3 regions of the Paenibacillus sp. ACRSA genome follow, and region 1 is predicted to be linked to each of the others. Evidence: predicted binding sites of a transcription regulator. Region 1 holds the regulator's gene; each other region holds the start of a gene.
What was found. The regulator Rex, encoded in region 1, represses fermentation and respiration genes when NADH is low (regulators of the CRP and FNR family bind a similar motif). The targets are predictions, from matches to a motif close to TTGTGAAATATTTCACAA.

Region 1 (4,286 bases):
TTAGACCTCATTATAGTTTTAGTAAAATGTAATGTTGTCCAACTGTAGCGTAGGCTAGCTATTGGGTAAAGTGTAGACCAAATCTACCTGTTCCCCATTGCTAAATCGATAGAAACGATAATAATTGTGGGTATCATCATTATAATACACTTGCCATACATAGATTCCGTTCACAACACCAGGCATAATACGCTTTATTTCTCCACCCGGTACCTCTGAGCTAAATCGATTGCGAATCTGGGTTTCAGACATGCCATTCTGAACCAGTTCACTGTGCACTACATTAGAGCCTGTTACCGGCTTGTTTGTATTGTCGAACTTCACCCATACGAGAACATCCTGCTTGTCCTTATTTTTACCTAGAAAGGTCCAATAAATGTTGTCTGCGCCCTCTTTACCTCCCCAGACATACTTACGAATATCTTGAGTGAACGTAATGTCTTGCTGCTGTGCAGCTTCAATAGCCATAGCTTCTTCATTGCGCTGATCCTGAGTGACATAGACATAATAACGTTGAAGTCCAAACAGGAGCAGAACTAGAACCAGCAACGATATCCAGATCCACTTCTTTTTTCTCTTCAAAAGCCGAACTTCCTTTCCTCTAAAACGCTGCATGATTAACGGGCAAGCAAACCATTAAATGCCGATTGAGACTCACGCAAGATGCGCTCTTCGTCCATCGTGAGGCATTCGCCGTGTTTAATCACTTGTTTACCATCCACCCATACATGCTCCACGTCTTTCGCTGAAGCTGAATAGATGGTATGTGAGATTAGATCCGTATGCGGATAGAAATGAGCTTGTTCAATGTTAAGGGCGATAAAGTCTGCCTTCATCCCCTCTTCTAATAACCCTGTATCATCTAAGAAAATAGATTTGGCGCCATAAGCCGTTCCTAACAGAAGAGCTTCTCCAGCTGGTACAGCTGTTGGATCACCCGATACGCCTTTATGAATCAGAGCTGCCAGTCTCATCTCTTCAAACATATCCAGGTTGTTGTTGCTTGCAGGGCCATCGGTTCCCAAGGATACCATTACACCAGCTTTCAGAAGATCCGGTACACGAGCGACACCTGAAGCAAGCTTCAAGTTACTACCCGGATTATGGGAAACTGCAACATGATTTCGAGCCAAAATTTCAATTTCTTCGTCATTCAGGTGTACCGCATGAGCAACAAGGGAGGGACGGGAGAAGAATCCCAGTTTCTCCAGATGAGCAACAGGACGAAGTCCATAATCAGTCACATTTTGCTCCACTTCTCGGATCGTTTCTGACATGTGTGTATGCAGAGGCAGATTCAAGTCGTGCGCAACTTGTACAAGCTTCTCTATGTAATCCGGCGGACATGTGTATGGAGCGTGCGGTGAGATAACCGTTGTAATACGGCCATCCGCTTGTCCATGCCACTCACGGGCAAATGCAGCCGATTCTTCCAGCTTACGCATCTGCTCTTCTTCTGAACACAGACCAATAACTCCACGAGCCAGAGAAGCGCGAATACCGGATTGTTCTACCACTTTAGCCACTTGATCCATATGATCATACATATCGAGGAAAGCCGTAGTTCCGCCTTTTAGCATTTCTAACACGGATAGGGATGATCCCCAGTACACATCTTCAGCTGTCATTTTGGCTTCCATTGGCCACATTTTTTCCTGTAACCATACCTGCAGCGCTAGATCATCTCCATGTCCTCTTAGTAGTGACATTGCCGCATGACCATGCGTATTGATCAGACCCGGTAGGAAAAGAAGTCCTTTCCCATCCACTTTGGGCAGGCTCTCGTCCCCTTCCGGCAGTGTCTCACCAATATGCACAATCTTATCATCTTCCACAACCATATAACCTTGAACCACTTTCCAGTCCAAACCACTATTTACTGCAAATTTGCCGTTATGAATAACCCATTTATTTGTCGTCATCTTCCTCGTCGTCCTTTCCATTCTCCAGGTAATAAGCAAGGCTGAGCAGATCCGTCGTAAAGTCAGCATGGTGAATGCGAATATGCGGCGGCGTTTTCAAGATCGTTGGCGCAAAATTAAGTATAGCCTCGATACCCGACTCGACCAGTTGATCAGCTACATTCTGAGCTTCTGTATCTGGAACTGTAATTATGCCGATACGAATATTATCCTTTTGGACAGACTCTGATAATTCATTCATCGGTTGAACTTTCAAGCTATTAATCTGAGTGCCAATCTTGGGACCGTAGGCATCAAACACGGCAACAATCTTCATGTTATCTTTCAAGTATGCATTGTAATTAGACAAGGCGTGTCCAAGATTACCCGCACCAACCAATGCCACGTTGATTTGCTGATCGATCTTCAGGATGTGACGAATCTTTTCGATCAAGTAGGAAACGTCATAGCCAATCCCTTTGCGACCAAAATCACCAAAATAGGCTAGATCCTTCCGGATCTGAGCTGGATTAAGATCCAAGCGTAGTCCTAGTTCTTGAGAAGAAACCGTAGTAACCTCACGTTGACTCAATTCACTCAAATAACGCAAGTAAACTGGCAAACGCCGCACGACAGCTTCTGATATTTTATCTGATTTCATTCGTTTACTCCCCTTTACCAATGTGACCCTGTAGATAGATTAAATAGGAGGCACCCTGCATGCCATACAAAATCACGGTTTACGTGGACAGGATGCCTCAATGATATACATTATGATAGCAGTAATCTTTATTTCTCAATTATTGAATCTTATAAATTTTACAACTAATTGTGATCATGGTGCAACGCTTGCGCGTATAGCCCTATTCCGAAGCCTCATCAGTAGGCTGGTCTAACCACTCACGAATTCGTGGAACCATCTGTTCGGTTAGCATATGCTCCATTTTGGGGCCTGGTAACGAATATAAGAAATACTTACCGTAATATGCTTCAATGACCCGTGTATCGTATACAATGACGATGCCTCTGTCCTTCGCTGTCCGTACAAGTCTTCCGAAGCCCTGCTTGAAACGAATAACAGCTTGTGGCACAGATAGCTTCATAAATGGATTTTTCTTCTGTTGTTGCAACAGCTCGCTTTTCGCTTCCAATAATGGATGATTAGGCGGCTGGAATGGCAATCTAACAATTGCAAGACAAGTGAGTGCTTCCCCTGGAATGTCTACACCTTCCCAAAAGCTGCTGGTACCCAAAAGTACTGTTGCCTTGGCGTCTTGGAAGCGGCGTGTGAGCTTCGAACGGCTACCACTATCCACCCCTTGACCGAGCAGCGAGATATCGTTACCCGCCAAGGCTTCCTTGAGCGGATCATACACTTGTCTCAGCATCCGATATGACGTAAAGAGCACCATCATTCGTCCACGTGTCGCAATGGCCGTTTCGGCTAATGAATGCACCAACATATCAACAAAGTGTGCATCCCCTACGCTGCCTTTTAAACTTGGGAAATCACGTGGAATAACAAGCAAGGCCTGATCCCTATAACGGAACGGAGACGGTAGCAAGGACGTAAGCAGACGGTTATGGTCTGCTGCTTCCTGCAATCCTAGTTGCTCAATCATAAATTGGAATGACTTATCTACAGAAAGTGTAGCTGAAGTCAGAACAACGCTTTTCTTTTTGTCGAAGAACAATTCCTTCAGTTGTGCGCTGACATCTACAGGAACCGCATAGAGCTGTAGCGATTTACTTCGGAACTGTCCACTTGCTTCCATCCAATAAACAGTATTGACATCATCCATACGCATGAAGAAACGTAGATTCTCTTTGAGTAGGGCAAGATCCTTCAGAAGGCCTGTAATATCCGTAATCAAGCTATCGGATTGATAGTCATCTTGTTCTTCCTTGATCTCAAGTAACAGCTTATCACCCTTACGAATCAAGTCACCTAACGTTACGTAAATTTGATTCTCATCCTCTTGAAGCGCCTGCCACTTATCAGGTTTCTGCGACGGCTTCAATCGAAGAGAGAATTGACCTGTCTCCCCTGGGGAAGCATCGCTACGCTCAGGAAGAAGATTAAATAAAGATTCGCTCAATCTGTCCCACATGTCCTTGACTTCAACAGCAAGCGGGAACATCTGATCAATAGCTGAACCCCATTGTACTGATTTTTCATGGCTTGATAGCTGGGAGCGAAGCATAGGCAACTGACCGTTACGGCTATCTTTAAATAGACGTGTGAGTGTATGAACCATCGTGAAATATTTCATATGCAAGCCTAGATGTTTACCTGCTACGTCCTCTAGGTGATGAGCCTCATCTATAACAAGACTTTCATACGCAGGAAGAAGCTGATGACTTGCCTTCACATCGGTAAATAAT
Region 2 (4,286 bases), 190 kb from region 1:
CCCTTCTTCGGTTGTGCGAGCAGGCAATCCGAGAATGCGGGCAATTTGGGCATATCGTTCATCTGCCACAAAGTGCGAGTATTTCGGGAACGATGCAAATTTGGTCGGTTTTTTCGCATTGTATCGAATAACGTGTGGCATCAAAATCGCATTGGTACGTCCATGGGCTGTATGGTACTGACCGCCCCATTTGTGCGCCAAGCTGTGGTTAATACCCAAGAATGCGTTGGCAAATGCCATACCGGCAATCGTTGAAGCATTATGCATTTTCTCGCGTGCCAGTTTGTCGCCTTGTAATGCTGATTGCTCCAAGTACTGGAACACGAGTTGAATGGCTTTGATCGCTAACCCATCTGTATAGTCATTCGCCATAACGGATACATAAGCTTCAATCGCATGTGTCAGTACGTCCATCCCTGTGTCAGCTACAGCTGTTTTGGGCAGCGAGTATACAAACTCAGGGTCTACGATTGCCACGTCAGGAGTCAGCTCATAGTCAGCCAGTGGATATTTGGTGTTTCCTAGATTTTTATCCGTGATAACAGCAAATGATGTCACTTCCGATCCTGTACCCGATGTTGTTGGGATCGCTACAAATTTTGCTTTTACGCCGAGTCTTGGATATTTGTAGATCCGTTTGCGGATATCCATGAACTTTTGCTTCAGATCGTTAAAGTCTGTATCTGGATATTCATAGAACAACCACATCGCTTTGGCAGCATCCATTGGTGATCCGCCACCGAGAGCGATAATGCAGTCCGGTTGGAAGCGACGCATCATTTCGGTTCCGCGATCTACTGTCGTTGTGGATGGATCCGGCTCAACATCCGAGAACACTTCAATGGCTACAGGCATTTGGCGTTGACGCAGATAATGCTCTACTTTCTCGACATAACCGAGCTTCACCATCATGGCATCCGTAATAATTGCAACACGGGTGATATCTGGCATTTTGGCGAGATACTGCGTCGCACCTTTTTCGAAGTAGACCTTGTTCGGTACTTTGAACCATTGCATATTCACGGTACGGCGAGCCACCCTTTTCACATTGATTAAGTTGACAGCAGTTACGTTCGACGAAGTCGAGTTACGTCCGTATGAACCACATCCCAGTGTGAGCGATGGCATATTCGTATTGTAGATATCGCCGATTGCTCCGTGTGTGGAAGGTGAGTTGACGATGATACGTCCTGTTTGCAGGCGATCTGCAAATTTGTTAATGATTTCTTCATTGTTGGAGTGAATAACGGATGAGTGTCCCATACCGCCAAAAGCAACAACTTCTGCTGCACGTTCAATCCCTTCTGCTGCCGTTTTGACTTTGTAACAAGCCAGTACTGGGCTTAATTTTTCCGCAGACAATGGGAATTTGACGCCAACACCTTCGATTTCGGCAACCAAGATTTTGGTGCTTGCTGGAACTTCAATACCGCACATTTGAGCAATCGCTACTGCGGATTGACCTACAATCGCCGGGTTTACTGCGCATTTCTCAACATTAATGGCGCCTGCTGTCAGTTTGGCAGCTTCATCCTTGTTAACGAAGTAACATCCATTGGCAATCATTTTCTTTTTGACTTGATCAAAGATAGGCTCTTCAATAATGACCGCTTGCTCGGAAGCACAGATCATTCCATTATCAAATGATTTGGACAAAATCAGATCCGTCACTGCCTGATTGATATCCGCCGTTTTCTCAATAAAGCAAGGTACGTTACCTGGCCCTACGCCGAGTGCTGGTTTACCACAGCTATATGCCGCTCGCACCATACCTGATCCACCTGTCGCCAGAATGAGTGCCACATCGTTGTGGTTCATCAAGGCGTTGGTGCGATCCATGGATGGATCATCAATCCACTGAATACAGTCGGCTGGAGCACCATGCTTCACTGCGGCTTCAAGCAAGATTCGGGCTGCTTCGCGGCTACAGTTCTGTGCAGATGGGTGGAAACCGAAGATAATCGGGTTACGAGTCTTAATAGAGATCAGTGCCTTAAACATCGTCGTTGATGTTGGGTTGGTAACAGGGGTAATCCCCATGATGATGCCAACCGGCTCGGCAATTTTCTGGAAGTTCTCATATTCGTTATCTTCAATAACGCCAACCGTTTTGTCATATTTGATGCTATGGTACACATATTCTGTAGCAAATATATTTTTAGTGATTTTATCTTCATACACACCGCGGCCGGTTTCTTCCACAGCCATTTTGGCGAGCATCATGTGTTTATCCAGACCTGCAAGCGCCATTGCTTGCACAATTCGATCGATCTGCTGTTGATCCATGGACATGAATGCTGCGTGTGCTTTATTCGCTTTGTCAATTAACGTTTGAATATACTGACCTGCTGTCGGTTCTTTTGCTGGGGCGACCTCGTTCTTTACAGCCATCTCCCTCATCCTCCTAAAGGTTCGTATTATGTTGTCTCTCTTCTTTACATTCACATCGTATCATGGGACATGATTTAATTATGTGATTTTTTTCACAAAGTATTCCGAATTTAAATTTAGTTTCTTAATGTCTGCTAACAAGTACACTACTACGGCATTTCCAACAAGGATCTTTCAGCTACATACTAGCCCACAAAAAGTGAATTTAATCACAATGTTTGAAATATCGCCATTTTTGTTCCCTTTCTATCCCCCTCAAACGGTAAGATTAGGTATATACTGAACTTAAAAATTGAACCACCGCAATTTGTACCGTCCTTCCCGGCCGAGATGACCCCGAACGGACGGCAACCGTTTGCGGCGAACCACAAAGGTCATGTAAGCCACATGCAGCCTTTGACTGGAGACAAAGGGGAGATAGACTTATGAGAGACCAACTAGTCATTGAAAAACGCGGAAATACAAACTGTTTCTCGGACGCGAACTTTAACCATTTGCTTGTAACGATGAAAGATAGAACCTATCCCGAAGGAACTCATCTGTATTGGGAGGGCGATGTCTCTGACAAACTTTATTATATGAAAAGAGGCCGTGCCCAGATTACCAAGTCAACTGATGAAGGTAAAGAATTGATCATGTACATGTATCAATCTGGAGATATGATTGGGCAGGCTGATCCTTTCTTTGGTTCGAAACATACCTTCTCGGCAGAAGTGCTGGAAGACAGCGAAATAGGTGTACTAGAACATAAAGACCTGGAGATGCTGATTTGTCAACATTGTGACTTTGCCATTGATTTTATGAAATGGATGGGTATTCACCATCGACTCACCCAGACCAAGTTCCGTGATCTAATGCTGTATGGCAAACCTGGTGCGCTCTGCTCTACCTTAATTCGTTTGTCCAATTCTTATGGTGAATCACACGGCGATCATACCATCATCCACAAAAAAATTACGCATACGGATCTGTCCAATATGATTGGCGCTACCCGTGAGAGTGTAAACCGTATGTTAAGTGATCTACGTAAAAAAGACGCTATCGAATATGATAATGGCATGATTGTCATCAAAGATCTGAAAATGCTGCAAGGCATCTGTCACTGTGAACTATGCCCTAGCGAAATCTGCCGAATCTAAAATGACTAATCACCGTAATCCATTTCATAAATCATTAAAACGAGTTTTATGTAACTAGTTATAGATAAATTAAACCATTTCGATCTATATCTAGCCTTGATTTAAGCAGCTAAAGGTATTATGAAATTGATTCACCTACAATAATCCTAAATTTCAATATGTATATAAAAAAAGCCCAATCTTCTCGCTTTAGAAGATGGGCCTTTTGGTATTTAGGATGTCGTTAATTCAAGTTTAATCGCGTCACGTGGACTGAGCTTCATGTCCAAGCCATTATCCATCAATTCCTTATCATTTACCTTAATAACCCAGCGTTGATTCATTCGTGGGATGACATTTTCAACAGCAACCACATATTTGTTATTCTCAGACATTCTGACAACGCCACTGGACTTTAATACATCACGAACGGTGCACTCCTGAATATACACACCGGCATATTGCCGATTAAGATTTGGCATAATGTTGCCGCCGCTCACTTTGAGTAAAGTCGTCTGATACGCTACGCCCTCTCCTGTACTGTCAGCGGCTTTTACATATATTATCACTTCATCTTTGGCATGAAGCTCCATATTCCAATCTTCTGGATCAATATCTTTGCCATTCAATTTAACAGCCCAGATTAACGAGGAATCAAGCGAGACCTCTCCGACGGATTGAATTCGTTTTCCATCAGCCGTAAAATCAACAAGCCCACTGTTGGATAGTGCCTTCTTGAGCGTTAATCCTTCGCTAAAATCCCGTTTAATCGACTTG
Region 3 (4,286 bases), 540 kb from region 1:
GGGGCATCCATCCGGGCATGCAAATTGTACCTATTTGTGAATTTACACCCATGGCGAATCCGAAGAAAATCATGGCTAAGGCGTGGGATAACCGTTATGGCGTTGGACTTGCACTGGAACTCGTTCAGGCACTTCATAAAGAAAAATTGCCTAATATTCTATATTCCGGAGCAACCGTTCAAGAGGAATTGGGTCTTCGCGGCGCACGTACCGCTGCAAATCTCATTGAGCCTGATATCTTCTTCGCACTCGACTGCAGTGCAGCCAATGATATGACAGGAGACAAGCAATCCTTTGGGCACATTGGACAAGGAGCATTGCTGCGTATTTTTGATCCAGGCATGTTCACCCACCGGGGTATGGTTGAGTATGTACAGGATACAGCATCCTCCAACCAGATTAAGATGCAATACTTCATCTCACCGGGCGGAACAGATGCAGGACAGGTTCATCTGAGCGGTATTGGTGTCCCTTCCACCGTTATTGGAATCTGCGCTCGTTACATTCACACTTCTTCCTCCATCATCCATACAGATGACTATGATGCAGCGAAAGAATTGATTGTGAAGCTTGTCAAAGGGCTGGATCGCTCCACGATGAATACAATTATCAATAATGCTTAACATCTGAACGTACGCTTTATATCAAGAGATGTCCTGACTATGTCGGGATGTCTCTTTTTTACGTTTTCACCAATATTGCGTGGTCAAAAAGGATAGATTAATAGGTCGAACATTATAGGAAATTACACATAAGATACAAGAACGGAAGAAGAATCAAACACCAAGCGGCGGGGGAGCTTCTATGGCAGTAAGAAAGAATGGAAAGTCTAATAAGGGCTCCAAAAAAGAGAATGCTGCCAACTCCCTACTTGGCGGTAATCTTAAAGGAAGAAATCTGGAGCTTATTGTGGCAGCATTACTGGTGAGCGGGAAGCTCAGAGTGGATGCGGTTACGTTGTTTCGCGAAGCTACACTTGTCGTTGAATTGGTCGGGCAATATAAAACGCTACAACAGATTACACCATCGAATCAAGACAAACTTGTGCAGTTTCTAGATGAGATCGGTGGCGATATGACGTTAAATGATGTTATTCGGGCATTTCAACAAAGAATCAATTCCTAACACCAAGAAATGAGGTTGAGATCATGTCTGACTTCGATGGAAATGGATTCGCCGAGCTAATTATCATTGTCATTCTTGTTGTTTTATTCGTATATGGTTCCTCAGATATTGATAGCCTAACCGATGCCCCTTCCCAAGCCTGAGTCGGCGACAGCCCCACCCTAGCATGCAGGACAAAAATCATATGTATCCCTACAAACGCCAGTCTGAGCCTCATTGTACAGACTGGCGTTATTGGGATCGTTAGAGAAATAGGGGTGAAAATGCAATCCAGGCAAGTATGAGCGTAAGTACAATGCACACATTCTCAACGACGGCTCCATGCTTGGTTCCGGTACTCATTAAATTCGCACGTATACGCCACTTAAGTGGCGGTAGTGGACGAATTCCCCGATTCGTTAATGAATCAGCAAGTAGATGCATAGCATAGGCTGTACCCCCAGCGATCCAGATCTCCGGTTGCAGTTGCGCAGTCGTAGTATACAGCAGTCCTGCCCACACCGCAGTTCCATACACTGTATGCGTTAGTCCCCTGTGTGTCAGCGTTGTACATAACATCAGCAAACTACCTGCAATCCAGTTCCAAGGTGCAAATACATGACCATAGAAAACCAGCCCCAAGCCAATCGCAAACATTAACACTTTACGGAGTGATCTTGAAGGTAAAAATGACACCATACCAATCAAGATAGCAAGTAACAGATTCCAAGGTTGACTCTGAACATAGAAGTACACAAACACCGCCGTTGGTAACAAAATCGTCTGTAGCAGCCTAATGAGACTGTTTGGCAGAGCCTTCGAAACCAATAGCGAGTTGGGTTCATCGATGTCAGGCAACAGTGAACCGATCAGCGCCACCGTTACTGCTGGAGCTGTTACAGGCAGGCCTGTGAATTGAAGAACAGAAAGTGATACCCCTGTTCCAATAATAAGGTGGGATCTTCCCATCATGATGCAAAAACTTCCTTTCGACGAAATAGGGAACATAACTGACCCACTTCTGATATTACACTGATTTCAAAATGAGAACAATAGTTCGTATATCCTTATTTATTTTCAAAATTAATTTTGAATTCTGTGACTGGGACCACAGTTTTTATTTTGTGAGGAGTTTATCGTTATTTGTGAAATTTATCACATTAGATGATGCCAATCATCTGTATGATTAAAATATAAACCACTAAAAATGTTAGTAATGTACAGTCTATCCAAGGAGGCTTATACACATGAACGGAAATAAAGAAAAACTGGTCGTCATCGGTAACGGCATGGCAGGAATTAGTACGGTTGAGCAAATTTTAAAATTAAGCTCCCGCTTCGATATCACAGTTATTGGTACAGAACCCTACCCTAACTATAACCGCATTATGTTGTCCTACGTGCTGGAGGGCAGCAAAACGTTGGATGATATTGTACTCAATGACCTGCATTGGTATGAAGAATACGGCATAACGCTGCATATGGGTACAACGGTATCCAAAATCGATTCGAATACACGCGAAGTGGTGACTACAGACGGTTCGCGCGTCCCTTATGACAAGGTCATCATTGCAACAGGCTCCAATTCCTTTATTCTTCCTGTGCCTGGACACGATAAACAAGGCGTTGTTGGATTCCGGGATATCGCTGACTGTAATACAATGCTGGATGCAGCGAAGAATTACAAAAAAGCAGCTGTCATTGGTGGCGGATTGCTCGGTCTAGAAGCAGCTAAAGGACTGGTTCAGCTCGGCATGGAGGTTACCGTTGTTCACTTAATGCAGGATCTCATGGAACGTCAACTAGATTCCACAGCTTCTGCCATGTTAAAGGCTGAACTTGAGCGCCAAGGCATCCAATTCAAAATGGGCGCACAGACATCCGAATTGCTTGGCGGCGAGCGTGTTGAAGGTATTCGTTTTGCAGATGAATCGGTACTGGATGTTGATTTTGTTGTTATGGCTGTCGGTATCAAACCGAATATCACTGTTGCTCGCGAGAGTGGCATGGAAGTCAATCGAGGCATCATTGTTGACGACTACATGCAAACTTCTCTTGAAAATGTGTATTCCGTCGGAGAATGTACAGAGCATCGCGGTGTGTGTTACGGCCTCGTCGCTCCATTATTCGAACAAGGTATGATTCTGGCTAAACATATATGCGGTGTTGAAACTGCACCTTATGAAGGTTCTGTAGTATCCACGAAATTGAAAATTTCGGGCGTAGATGTATTTTCGACAGGTGAGTTTATCGATGGTCCTGAGCACACCGTTATCTCTCACAAAGACGAATGGAAACGCACGTACAAAAAAATTCTACTTCGCGATAATGTGATGGTCGGCGCTGTATTGTTTGGTGACATCACCGATTCAGCGGAGCTGCAAAAACTGATCAAGCAACAAACGGAGATGACCGATGATCTGTATGCTTCCCTGATGGGCACAGGCTGCGGTGGTCATAAAAAAACAACCTCTGTTGAAACGATGCCAGAAGATGAAATCGTCTGCGGATGTAACGGAGTAACCAAAGGAACCATTGTGGACGTCATCACGAATCAAGGCCTTACAACGGTGGATGAAATCAAAGCTTGTACAGGGGCTACTCGCTCTTGTGGTGGATGTAAACCGGTCGTTGAACAAATCTTGCAATATGTACTTGGTGATAATTTCACAACGGGTGCCAAACAGGGCATTTGCGGATGTACTTCCCTAAGCCGTGATGAGATCGTAGCGGAGATCAGACAGAAAGGTCTGCAAACGACCAAAGAAGTGATGAACGTATTGGGATGGACTCAGCCTGAGGGCTGCTCGAAATGCCGTCCTGCAATCAACTATTACTTGGGTATGATTGCACCGGATACACATGAGGATGAGAAAGAATCCCGCTTCGTCAACGAACGGATGAACGCCAATATTCAAAAAGACGGAACCTATACCGTTGTGCCACGGATGTATGGTGGGGTTACAACACCTGAAGACTTGAAACGTATCGCTGATGTATCGGTCAAATACGATGTAAAAGCCGTTAAAGTGACTGGAGGACAGCGTCTAGACTTGATTGGTGTCAAAAAAGAAGATTTGCAAAACGTATGGGCTGAGCTCGATATGCCTTCAGGTTATGCTTATGCCAAATCACTTCGTACCGTCAAAACATGTGTAGGCTCACAGTTCTGCCGCTTCGGT

Region 2: a site for Rex is predicted at 2,472-2,489, ahead of adhE (bifunctional acetaldehyde-CoA/alcohol dehydrogenase). Genes of this name have one in related genera too.
Region 3: a site for Rex is predicted at 2,248-2,265, ahead of nirB (nitrite reductase large subunit NirB). Genes of this name have one in related genera too.

Annotation. Positions count from the first base shown of each region.
Region 1 covers NZ_JAKRNP010000001.1:202,530-206,815, forward strand. Annotated here, with positions in the region: gene MH215_RS00900 (hypothetical protein) at 55-582, opposite strand; gene MH215_RS00905 (amidohydrolase) at 618-1,922, opposite strand; gene MH215_RS00910 (redox-sensing transcriptional repressor Rex) at 1,909-2,562, opposite strand; gene dinG (ATP-dependent DNA helicase DinG) at 2,765-4,286, opposite strand, start outside.
Region 2 covers NZ_JAKRNP010000001.1:388,396-392,681, forward strand. Annotated here, with positions in the region: gene adhE (bifunctional acetaldehyde-CoA/alcohol dehydrogenase) at 1-2,391, opposite strand, end outside; gene MH215_RS01835 (Crp/Fnr family transcriptional regulator) at 2,817-3,530, shown strand; gene MH215_RS01840 (hypothetical protein) at 3,743-4,286, opposite strand, start outside.
Region 3 covers NZ_JAKRNP010000001.1:743,172-747,457, forward strand. Annotated here, with positions in the region: gene MH215_RS03425 (M42 family metallopeptidase) at 1-623, shown strand, start outside; gene MH215_RS03430 (hypothetical protein) at 805-1,125, shown strand; gene MH215_RS03435 (metal-dependent hydrolase) at 1,369-2,076, opposite strand; gene nirB (nitrite reductase large subunit NirB) at 2,352-4,286, shown strand, end outside.